2 linked regions of the Latilactobacillus sakei subsp. sakei DSM 20017 = JCM 1157 genome follow. The protein of the gene in region 1 interacts with the protein of each later gene in a pairwise test. Links are inferred from orthologs where the notes say so. Each region holds a gene or a part of one and is shown on either strand. Other genes may lie near its edges.

Region 1 (7,968 bases):
GGCGGCCATTTGGCTCGTAAGTGTTGCAATTTCAACTTGTAAGGGGGTCTGGTAGCCCAGTGAACTATGAATTCTCTTCCTATTGTAGAAAGCATGTTGTAGAAAGCATGCACATATTCAAAAAGGACGGCAGCGGCAGTTTCATAATCTTCAAAGACCGGCACTGGATAAACACATTCCTTTTTGAGGGAAGCGTGAAAGGATTCCATTGGCGCATTATCATACGGACAACCCTTACGGCTGTATGCGTGGCGGATATGTAGCTCAGTTAAACGTTGATTGTAATCATCGCTGGTATACTGTGATCCTAAATCCGTATGGATAATCAGGTCCCCAGTAATGGTTCGATTTTTAACTGCGCTTTCAAGGGCCTTTAAGACTAAATCAGTAGCCATCTTTTTTGAGAACGAATAGCCGATAATCCGTCGTGAGTGCAGGTCCATGATGGTTGATAAGTAACACCAGCCATTACGCTTCGTTTGAATATAGGTCATATCAGCGGTCCATTTTTGATTTAAACCAGTGGTCGAGAAATCCTGCTTAAGCAAGTTGGGACGCTGTTCAACCTTGGTTTTGGAAGCCGAAGCCGCTTTCCACTTATTGACGGTAACGGAGTGGCTATCCAGTTCCTTCATGAGCCGGGAAATCCGTCGTGGACTGCACCGAAGCTGCAGTGGTTGAAGTTCCAGATTCAATTCATGGTGGATCTTCATAACACCGTATCGCTGCTTAAATTCCGCAAAGATCCGCAGAATCCGTTGTTTCAAGCCCGCATCTTCGGCCCGGCGTTTTGAAGGTTTGGGGGATCGATAACGATAATACTGAGCTCTGGAAACACCGAGGATTCGGCACATCTTGGTTACCTGGTGGTGATGGCTTTCTTGGTGAATGTAATCAAAGATATTGGTTACTTCTGCGCAAGGAAGCCCAGGGCTTTTTTTAGGATTTCGTTCTCCTCAGACAGCGAAGCCAGTCGCTTTTCCATCGCTTTGATTTTGTCTGGCGATTTACCGGATTGAGTTTTGGCCTGGCCCTGGATCCACTTATGAACTGTTGAATAGCCAATGCCATATTCTCTGGCCAGTTGGGCAGCTGATTCGCCTTGCTTATATAGGTTGATAATGTTTTGCTTGAATTCTTTGTCGTAACGAGTTGGCATGTAAAAATTCCTTCCTTTTGAGAGATGATTTATTCATTATACCCTCTCTTAAAAGTTGTCTCAGGAATCAGCTTACATCCACTCCTTTATGATGTATTATATCGAACAGTTTGTCCGTAATTCCATCATAGGAGCCACTAGATTATGCCGTATCACATTAAACCGATAAGCGACTTTATTTAGTAATGGTAATCGTTTAAGAATCTTTGCTATTACAGATAATAATTTTATATTCATTTTGAATTCTCTCTATATAGTTTAAATATTTTGAAGTACATATTCTTCCCCAATATAGAAATATACGCAGCTAAAAACGTCTTTTTATTTTCCACTTTTTTAAATATTAGTCTCCGTCTATTAGTGCGAATAAGGTTCCAAAGCAAATCAATACTCTCTTTATTTTTATTTCTATCTGATTCCATAGCTTGCATAAAAACATTAGAATACGCAGATAATAATTTACTTGATAATGGCACTAAAAGATCAGGATATGTTGACATTATTACCCCTTCCAATAATTGTCCTCTTTCAATAATATCAAGTTTCTTACTGTTGAATTCTTTATTAACAATGCTGTCTTTTCGCTGGAAGTAGTAATAATCTTCAACGTCAATCATTGCGATACTTGAAGCCTTACTAAATAGTTCATGAGTTATCGGAATATCTTCATACAAAAGCCCAACTGGATATTTTAGATTATCAAAATATCCAACTGGATACATTTTCCCCCAAGCCTCATTGTCCGGATTTTGGTACAGTATCTTCTTAATTGCATCACCCGGAGAAAGTAGACTTTGTGACCGAATTATATTTCTTGTATTAATGTAGTCACTACAGTAATTTGAAACAATCAGTCTATTAACTAGCGAAATATTTGCTCCCATTTGAATACCCGAATACAAATCTTCAATATAGAATTTAGACACAAAATCATCTCCATCTATAAACACAACATAATTCCCAGAAACAATCTCTAGACCACTGTTTCTAGCTGAACTTAACCCACCATTTTCAGTACGCCTGTATCTTACTCTTTCATCCCTACCCGCGAATTTTTTTATCCTTTCCGCAGTTGAATCGGTTGATCCATCGTCTATACAAATAATTTCTATATTTTTATATGTTTGTTTCAGAGTCGATTCAATACATCGGTCAACATAATCTTCAACATTGTAAAACGGAATAATAATTGATATTTTCTCGTCCACTATTTTAATTACCTCTTAAAATATATATTTTCATACTGTTCCACCATTCTTATTATGGAGTATTCTTTTTCTACACTTTTTTTTGCATTTTCTTTTATTTGATCTACCGCAATGCTAGATAGACTCATATCAATCTTTTTATAGAAACTACTTTCGTCATCGCACAAGAACCCATTATAATGCTCCTACCCTAGTATTTGGTACATAAATTTCTGAACAGTTGTGCCATAATTAATAAAACAAGATAGGAGCATTCCAATGAAACGATATCAAGATGATTTTAAAGCCAGCATTGTGAAGATGCATCGTGAAGAGAAAAGATCTATTCGCTCGCTTTCCGAGGAATACGGTGTTTCTCCAGCCGCAATTCATAACTGGGTTAAAGGCGCTAAATCAGTTGAGCTAGAAGACGGTACTGAAGTAACGTCCAAAGAATTCAAACAACTTCAAAAGGAAAATCAGCGATTAAAGGAGGAACTCGAAATTTTAAAAGCTGCGGCGGTGTTACTGGGAAAGCATTAGGACGAATTAATTGCCTTGTCTTCATAGAAGATCAGTTATTGCGACACCGCTTATCAATTATTCTTTCGGCACTGAAATTACCGCGCAGCACCTATTACCATTGGAAAAGATATCAACCTAGTCAACACGAACGTGTTGATAATCAACTCAAAGAAAAAATTAAATTGATTTGGGAAAATAATTATCGTGCCTATGGTTATCCACGAATAACGATGGTGCTTCGCAAGTCAGGCATCTGTGTTGGGTCAAAACGAATTTTACGATTAATGAGGGAAATGGAGATTCACTCTTTAATGAATCGGCGATTTAAAAAACCTGGCACTCATGTGGATCATTCACAACGCCCCAATTTAATCAAGCACCAGCCCAATGCAAGGATATGGCGTGCTGACATTACTTATTTGGAATTACGTCCAGGAACCTGGGTTTATCTCAGTTCTATTTACGAACCAAAGGTTCATCAAGTTCTTGCTTTCAAGATTGGTCGTCAGATGGAGGCGACGTTAGTTGTAGAAACGATTAATCAGGCGCTTGAATATCATCAAAAGCCACAATATTTTCACTCTGACATGGGTTCACAGTACACCAGCAACGAAGTTGAAACTTTACTTGAACGGCATCAGATTAGCCACTCATACTCAAAACAAGGTTATCCTTATGATAATGGGCCAATTGAAGCTTTTCACTCATTGTTGAAGAGAGAGTTTGCCTTTCAAACAACTTTTTCCAATTTTGAGGACTTGGTAATCCGAACCTCAAATTACATCAGTTGGTTTAATTCCGACAGAATTAGAACGAGTGTTTAGAAAAAGATGTGCCATTTATTGACATAGGAGCATAATTATCCAGAATCGTATCATTATTACCTATTATGTTAGTTACAAAAGCTATTTTTTCATAGTACATAGCCTCAAGTAATGAAATTGATAATCCTTCCCATTTAGATGTTAATAAAAAGAAACGATATGGTTGAATTAACTTCAAAACATCACGTCTATCCATCCAACCTGTAACAGTGATATTTTTAGCATTAAGTGTGTGCTTCAAACTTCCATCACCGATCCACACAAACTTTTTATTTGGAAATTCACCTGCTATTTTATTAAACATCACAGGATTCTTTTGCTCTTCAATACGGCCAATTGTGAAATAAACATCTTCCGTATTGGAATGTTCATTGTAAAATTTCCGCAAATAATTTGTATTGATTGCATTATTTACATACGTAGATTTTTTGGTTACCCTTTGACTCTCGTCATATTCACCTTTACTACATGCTATTGTTATAGCTTTATTCCCTAATAACTTTTCTACCAATAAATAGATATTCTTTTTCAATCGGCTTTCATTCTTCATTAAAAATGAATAACCGTGAGGTGTATAAAACATTTCACTCGTTCTATTACTATTCAACATTCTCCCTAGAGCTCCTGCCTTAGAAGAATGTAAATGAATAATATCAGGATTTATTTTTTTAAATTTCCCTTAATTTCCTTAAGAGCGTTATAGTCCTTTACAATAGAGACTTCTCTCGTAAAATGTTTAATTTCAATCATCTCAATATTCGAATTAAAGTAATTTTCCAGGTCGATTGGTGTTTGATCTCTTTTTCCATATAGAATGGAAACTTCATATCGATCAGACATTCCATTACATAATTCTGATAAATATGTCAACACTCCTCCACCTAAAGCTTCTACAACATGCACAATTTTTTTCATATAAGTCTCCCCTTTAATACGCATCATTTGGCATTACCATGATTTTAACAGTTCTAAAAAGGATGCCTAAATCATAAACCAAACTACTCTTTTTAATATATTTTAAATCTAATTCAACCATTTCATGAAAACCAATACTATTCCGCCCACTGACTTGCCATAAACCTGTACAACCAGGTTTAACCATGAGTCGTTGCCAGTCATAATCGGTATACTCTTTAATTTCCCGTTCTAAAGGTGGTCGTGGGCCAACCAATGTCATGTCACCAATTAGGACATTCCACAGTTGCGGTAACTCATCAATACTATATTTACGAATGAACTTACCAACCTTAGTAATGCGCGGGTCTTCCTTCATTTTAAACATCGCACCTTCGACCTCGTTGTACTTCAACAGATTCTTTAATTTTTCATCTGCATCCGTACACATTGAGCGGAATTTGTACATTTTAAACGTTCGCTGTTTTAATCCTAAGCGCGTTTGCGAGTAAAAAACACCGCCCGCAGGATCATCCATTTTGATCAAAATCGCAAGCACGAGAAAAAGCGGGCTCAGTAGGATTAGTCCTATCGAACTCGCTATGATATCGAAAATTCTTTTGATAATACGATAACCATACCGTTGATCAATAACAGCTTGGTTAAAAAGCATGACTTGGCGTGTATTCTCGACCTCTATCGCTTTATCAAGGTTCTGCTTTTGTACTTCCATATTTTTCCCCCCAGGTTTATTACTTTATTTCCTCTGCTCCATAGTACCCACCATAATAACCGCCATAGTAGCCACCCGTATTTTCTGCTTTAACGCGATTCATAATTGTTCCTAAAATTCGTGCATGAACAACCTCTAAAAGTTCTTTTGCCTTGGCAACCGAACCCTTTTCAACAATCCCTTGTGGTACCACCAGAATTGTCCCATCAACTTTGCTAGCAAGGATTTGTGCATCCGTCACCGATACTACAGGCGGTACATCAAAAATCACTAAATCAAAATGCTTTGTTAACTCTTGGATTAATTTATCCATCTTCTTCGTATTTAATAGTTCTGATGGATTTGGTGGAACCACACCGCATGGTAGAACAAATAAATGATCAACTGGTGTTTTTTGAATCGTCGTATTAAAATCGAATTTATCTCCTGTCAATAAGGATGTTAAGCCCTTTTTGTTAGGTACTTGGAAGGTTTGATGAACCGTTGGGCGGCGCATGTCTGCATCCACTAACAACACATTAACCCCTTGATCAGCCCAAGTAACTGCAACGTTCGCACTAACCGTGGACTTGCCTTGTAATGGGCCAGCAGATGTGAAGACAACACTCCGTAATTTTTGATCAATTGACGAGAATTGAATATTCGTTCGAACCGTTCTGAATTGTTCCGCAATGACTGAAGTCGGTTCCGTTAACGTAATTAAGCCAACCCCTTCTTTCATACTTGCTTGATCTAAACTCTTTTCTTTTTTAAATAAGCCCATTTCCCTATCCTCTTCTCGATAAGCGACTGCTACTTACGTTGACAATCGCTTTTTTAATCAAATCTTTATCAGCAATATTATTGACAATTCCTAAACTGGTTAAACCGAGTTCCTGCGTTAAGAAACTTTCTTCTTTAACCGTCTTATCCATTAATTCCCGTACAAAGGCAATCCCAACGCCTAATAATACCCCTAGCACCAGACCAATTAAGACGTTCAAGTTCTTTTTAGGTGACACTGGTGTTAAATTCGGTTTGGCTTCTGAAATGATTGAGACATTGTCAGTCCCACTCATAATTTTCGGTGCTTTTTTCTGGAATGTTCGTGCTGTTGTATTGACAATATCTACCGCAGTATAGGCGTTATCAGACTTAGCCGTGATTGAGAAGACTTGCGAATTTTGATTATTAGCAACACTAAGCATGCTAGCAAGTTCACCAGCAGTAAGTTTGTGGCCATCCCCCTTATTCATCTTACTTGCCACTGAATCCATAATAACTGGTTTCGTAATTAAGTCTTTATAGGTGTTAATCATCTGAACATCAGCTTGCACCTGATTCAGCTGTGCACCAACATCTGTACTTTGTTTACGATTAACTAAGAGCTCAGTTGAAGCACTATATTGTGGTGTAATGAAGAAAAACGTAACAATGATTGCTAACAGCGTACATACAACCGTTGATGATAGAATAAGGCGGCGATACTTTCGTAAAATGCTGAAAATCTGTTCAATATTAATCGTTTGCTCCATGATACCCTCCAAAATTAATTAACAATTATAATTACTTTACTCCACGCTGAAAGAAGTTAACCATCACTGGTTAGCTTCTTTCATGATTATTTCAAATCTAATTGCTTCCGTAAACGTGTCGACATTTGTGCTACCTCGGTTGGATTCATCACTTGGAAGGATTGCCCGTCAATCATTTGACCCGTTCCTTTTAGTTGAAGTGTCTTGAAGTGCATGGCATCGCCATAGTTTTGTTGAATATTTAAGACATCCTTCAAAGTGATATTAGTCTGCATATTATTTTCTAAAACTTGCAAGAATTTGTTATAATTCGTCACCATGTTTAATGACGTAGCTTTCTTCAAAACAGCTTGAACAATTGCTTGTTGGCGAAGTTGCCGACCAAAGTCTCCGCGTGGATCGTCGTAGCGCATCCGTGAGAATTTCAAAGCAGTTGGTCCATCAAGACTGACTGTTCCCTTTTCGAAATGGTGACCTTCGTAGGTAAAGTCCAAATCATTATCCACGGTCACGCCACCAACAGCATCCACCAATTGTTCTAAGCCCTTCATGTTAACTAGTACGTAATAATCGACCGGTACGTTTAAGAAGGCTTGGACAGTATTAACTGCCATCGGAATGCCGCCATAGGCATACGCGGCATTAACCTTAGCCGTTTGATCATAGCCAACGATTGGTACCCGTGAATCCCGGGCGATACTCAACATGTTGGTTTCCTTAGTCGTTGGATTGACCGTTGCGAGCATCATTGTATCAGTCCGGCCTTTTTCGGTTCGGCCTAGTTCCCCTGTATCTGTACCGAGTAAGAGGATCGAGAAAGGCGTCTTCTTATTTAGTTCAACTTTTTCTGAAACTTTGCGCTTATTTTGTGTCTTACCTTTAGGTTTATACACTGTCTTGGCGGTTTGATTAACATCCATATAGACCTTAGCCGCGAACGCGCCCCCAGCAAGAATCAATACCCCAAGAACAACTAAAATCACTTTTGTTAATGTCCACCCTCTGCGCCGGTGCTTATGGTGATGGTGTCGCTTCTGTTCTTCTGCAGTCATCCGTTTCGTATCCTCCTCGAAAACTAAACAAAAAAAATAATCAATCACATTACATACTATTTATAATCACGATACTTCCT
Region 2 (3,229 bases), 970 kb from region 1 along the record:
ATGTTTTAGCTGTCCGATCAGCATGTTCCTTAGCAGATTCTTCGCTTTCCTTAATTAAAACAGCACGTTCGTGATCCAAGTTCCGTTTTGTTTCGTCCAAAATGATCTTTTGCGCATCATCATGAGAAAGTTCAGCAATCTCTTGTAACTTCGTCCGTTGTTGTTCAACTAACGTTTCGACTTCTGCTTGCTTTTCCTTTAATTGTTGCGCTTGCTCAGCCAAACGACTTTCGTGTTCTTCCAGTGTCCGTTCTTTTTTATCGAGCGTCGCATCTTTCCGATCCATCGTTTCTTCACGCTGTATTAAGCGATTCTCTTGTTTTTGAACTTCACCACGTCGATCCTTCAATTCATTTTCAATTTCAGAGCGATATTGATGATTTTCATCCTTTGCTTCCAAAAGAATTTCTTTTTTACGCGTTGCCGCTTCTTTTTCAGCTAATTCGATTATTCCCTTAGCAGTCTTATTTGCACCATCAATTTCACGTTCGTGGGCCTTCTTTTGCAAAATTGCACCAACGGCAAAACCGACGATTAACATGATGACTGCGGTAAGGATTAATAGCAAATCTAAGTTCATTTTTTCACCTCCGCATCATCAAAAATTTTAAATTGCAATCACATTGCAAATTTTTAAAGATGTTATTATGTTTAATTTTTCAACACATAGTTATTTTATAGTTTAGTAAACCGCCTGTCAACTTAAAGTATCAGCATTGCAACCGTTTACCGGAGCGATTGCTATCCGTTTATTCGGTTAATCCGTCTCTTCTTGCATTAAGTTCTTAGATATAATTAATCACCCTACTGTTGAATCGCGAATATGGGCTGGCTTCTCAGCAATCCCATTCGGTAGTAGACCCTATAAGTCTTGATTTGTCAGGCATTGGTCTTGATTATTCGGATATACCTAAAACAGGAGCCAGTACAAAACTAAGTTTTGGCCTGGCTCCTGTTGGTCATGCTTTATTCTTCTGTTGAATCATCTGGTAAAATATTTATTTGTTCATCTTCAGTTGTTGGGAGATCTTCTTCAGGTACATCTGAAATACCATAAGCTGCTCTGACCTTCAAACGAACTTCATCTTCGACATCTTCGTGATCAGCCAAATAGTTCTTAGCATTTTCTCGCCCTTGGCCAATTCGTTCTGAGCCATAAGAGTACCAAGAACCACTCTTATTGATAATGTCTTTTTCGACCGCCATATCAACCAATTCACCGGTTCTGGAAATCCCTTGACCGTACATGATATCAACTTCAGCGACCTTAAATGGTGGCGCAACCTTATTCTTAACGACTTTGATTCGGGCCCGGTTCCCAATCATATCTGTCCCATTTTTGATGGTTTCAGCACGACGCACTTCAAGCCGAACAGTTGAGTAGAACTTCAAAGCACGACCACCTGGTGTGACTTCGGGGTTACCAAACATCACGCCGACTTTTTCACGAATTTGGTTAATGAATAACGCAATCGTCTTCGTCTTATTAATCGTCCCTGATAATTTACGTAAGGCTTGTGACATCAAACGCGCTTGTAAGCCAACGTGGGCGTCACCCATTTCACCTTCGATTTCAGCACGTGGTACCAAAGCGGCAACTGAATCGACAACTAAAATATCAACGGCCCCACTTGATACCAAGGCATCAGCAATTTCTAAGCCTTGTTCACCAGTATCAGGTTGTGACAAGAGTAAGTCATCAATATTAACGCCAAGTGCTGTTGCATACTTAGGATCCATCGCATTTTCAGCATCGATATAAGCAGCCGTTCCACCTTGCTTTTGCACTTCTGCAACAGCATGTAACGCAACGGTTGTTTTACCTGAACTTTCAGGACCGTAAATTTCAACGATCCGGCCGCGAGGATAACCACCTACTCCGAGCGCTTCGTCCAATGCCAATGAACCAGATGAAACTGTTGAGACTTGTGTATCAACCTTTTCACCCATTCGCATAATTGAACCTTTACCAAAATTCTTTTCAATCTTCTTTAGGGCAGCATCAAGTGCTGCTTGTCTTTCATCTTTAGCCAATTAAGTGACCCTCCTTAAAAGAGTACATTTCATTACTCTCTTAGTTTACAGATTTCGTTAAACAAAAGCAAGTTAAAATCGAACAAACGTTCTTGATATTTATTCGGTCATTCTATAATACGTAATTCGCGGGGATTTTGCCAATAAAAAAACTGGCCCGCTTTAGCGACCAGTTTTGTTGATTATTTAGAAAATGAATCCTTGAAGATACCACGATTTTTGATGAAGTATTCTGTGCCTGAATAAATCGTGAAGAATAGGCAGACGTATAACATGATATCAGCCATTGGTAAGCCGATATTTGCAAAGAACACGTTATGCAAGAATAATAAAATAATCGCCAACATTTGAGTTGTCGTCTTAATCTTACCAGGCATGGCAGCAGCCATGACTTCCCCACCTTGGTTCAAAAGTAATCTGAGGCCAGTCACTGCTAATTCACGCCAAATAATAATCGCAACCACCCAAGCAGGTGCTGCACCGAGTTCAACAAGGAAGATGAAGGCTGTCATTACCAATAACTTATCCGCTAGTGGATCAGCGAATTTGCCAAAGTTAGTCACCAAATGTTGTGAACGTGCAATTTTTCCATCTAACAAATCCGTCAATGATGCGACAATAAAGATCACCGTTGCAATCAATTCACTGACTGGAATAGCCGTTCCAGCAACGAGTACTTCACCTGCCGGTACGTTAAACGCTAATAGGATTGTAAAAATAGGAATTAAAATAATTCTAAACATCGTCAATTTATTTGGTAAATTCATCGGATAGACCTCTCACATCTCTTTATTATTTTGCAAGTGTTGCTGTAAAGTTCACTGTTCGAACCTGAACTGTTTCATTATTAGGATTTAAATTAACAGCTGTGTCGTTAATCTTCATCTTCGTTGCAGGCCCGTTCCCAGTTTTAACTGAGAATTGTGTTACCCCAGCTGGTAATTGCGTTGTTTGATCAGTTCCTGGTGTAACAGAACCCTGCCAGATTGTTGACCCATTGACAATTAAGCCCACCCAAGCTGTTGTGTTTTCAGCTGAGAACGTCAATGTATTGGCTTTGTTAGGTAAGTTTTTAATTGTAAAGGCTTGTTGTGAACCACTCATACTTGTCATTGAAGCTGATAACTTAGTTTCTTTTGCTTTTTTGTCAGCTTCTTTTTTAGATTGTTCGCTTGCTTTAGAAGCTTCTTTGGCC

The links. Proteins that work in one complex are often made in the same cells at the same time.
Region 2: the proteins of LEUCM_RS04710 (region 1) and recA interact in binary tests that used the Bacillus subtilis proteins (3 or more experiments, as listed by UniProt). The link is inferred for Latilactobacillus sakei subsp. sakei DSM 20017 = JCM 1157 from one-to-one orthologs.

The regions. Positions count from the first base shown.
Region 1 is NZ_AP017929.1:945,214-953,181, reverse strand. Bases 4,964-7,839 are described here. They hold LEUCM_RS04710 (YveK family protein), read right to left. Parts: upstream 6,837-7,839; coding sequence 6,090-6,836; downstream 4,964-6,089. Other genes in these bases: LEUCM_RS04705 (LCP family glycopolymer transferase), read right to left, coding at 6,923-7,839; LEUCM_RS04715 (CpsD/CapB family tyrosine-protein kinase), read right to left, coding at 5,342-6,085; LEUCM_RS04720 (sugar transferase), read right to left, coding at 4,964-5,262. Also shown: LEUCM_RS09980 (IS3 family transposase), read right to left, coding at 1-890; LEUCM_RS04750 (IS3 family transposase), read right to left, coding at 908-1,159; LEUCM_RS04745 (glycosyltransferase family 2 protein), read right to left, coding at 1,393-2,367; LEUCM_RS04730 (glycosyltransferase), read right to left, coding at 3,679-4,305; LEUCM_RS04725 (glycosyltransferase family protein), read right to left, coding at 4,356-4,610; more of LEUCM_RS04720, read right to left, coding at 4,624-4,963; more of LEUCM_RS04705, read right to left, coding at 7,840-7,888. UniProt on the Bacillus subtilis protein: Required for YwqD kinase activity. May bring YwqD and its substrates into contact. Probably involved in the regulation of capsular polysaccharide biosynthesis.
Region 2 is NZ_AP017929.1:1,915,310-1,918,538, forward strand. Bases 1-2,799 are described here. They hold recA (recombinase RecA), read right to left. Parts: upstream 2,035-2,799; coding sequence 967-2,034; downstream 1-966. Other genes in these bases: rny (ribonuclease Y), read right to left, coding at 1-580; pgsA (CDP-diacylglycerol--glycerol-3-phosphate 3-phosphatidyltransferase), read right to left, coding at 2,217-2,799. Outside these bases: more of pgsA, read right to left, coding at 2,800-2,801; LEUCM_RS09655 (helix-turn-helix domain-containing protein), read right to left, coding at 2,827-3,229. UniProt on the Bacillus subtilis protein: Multifunctional protein involved in homologous recombination, DNA repair and competence.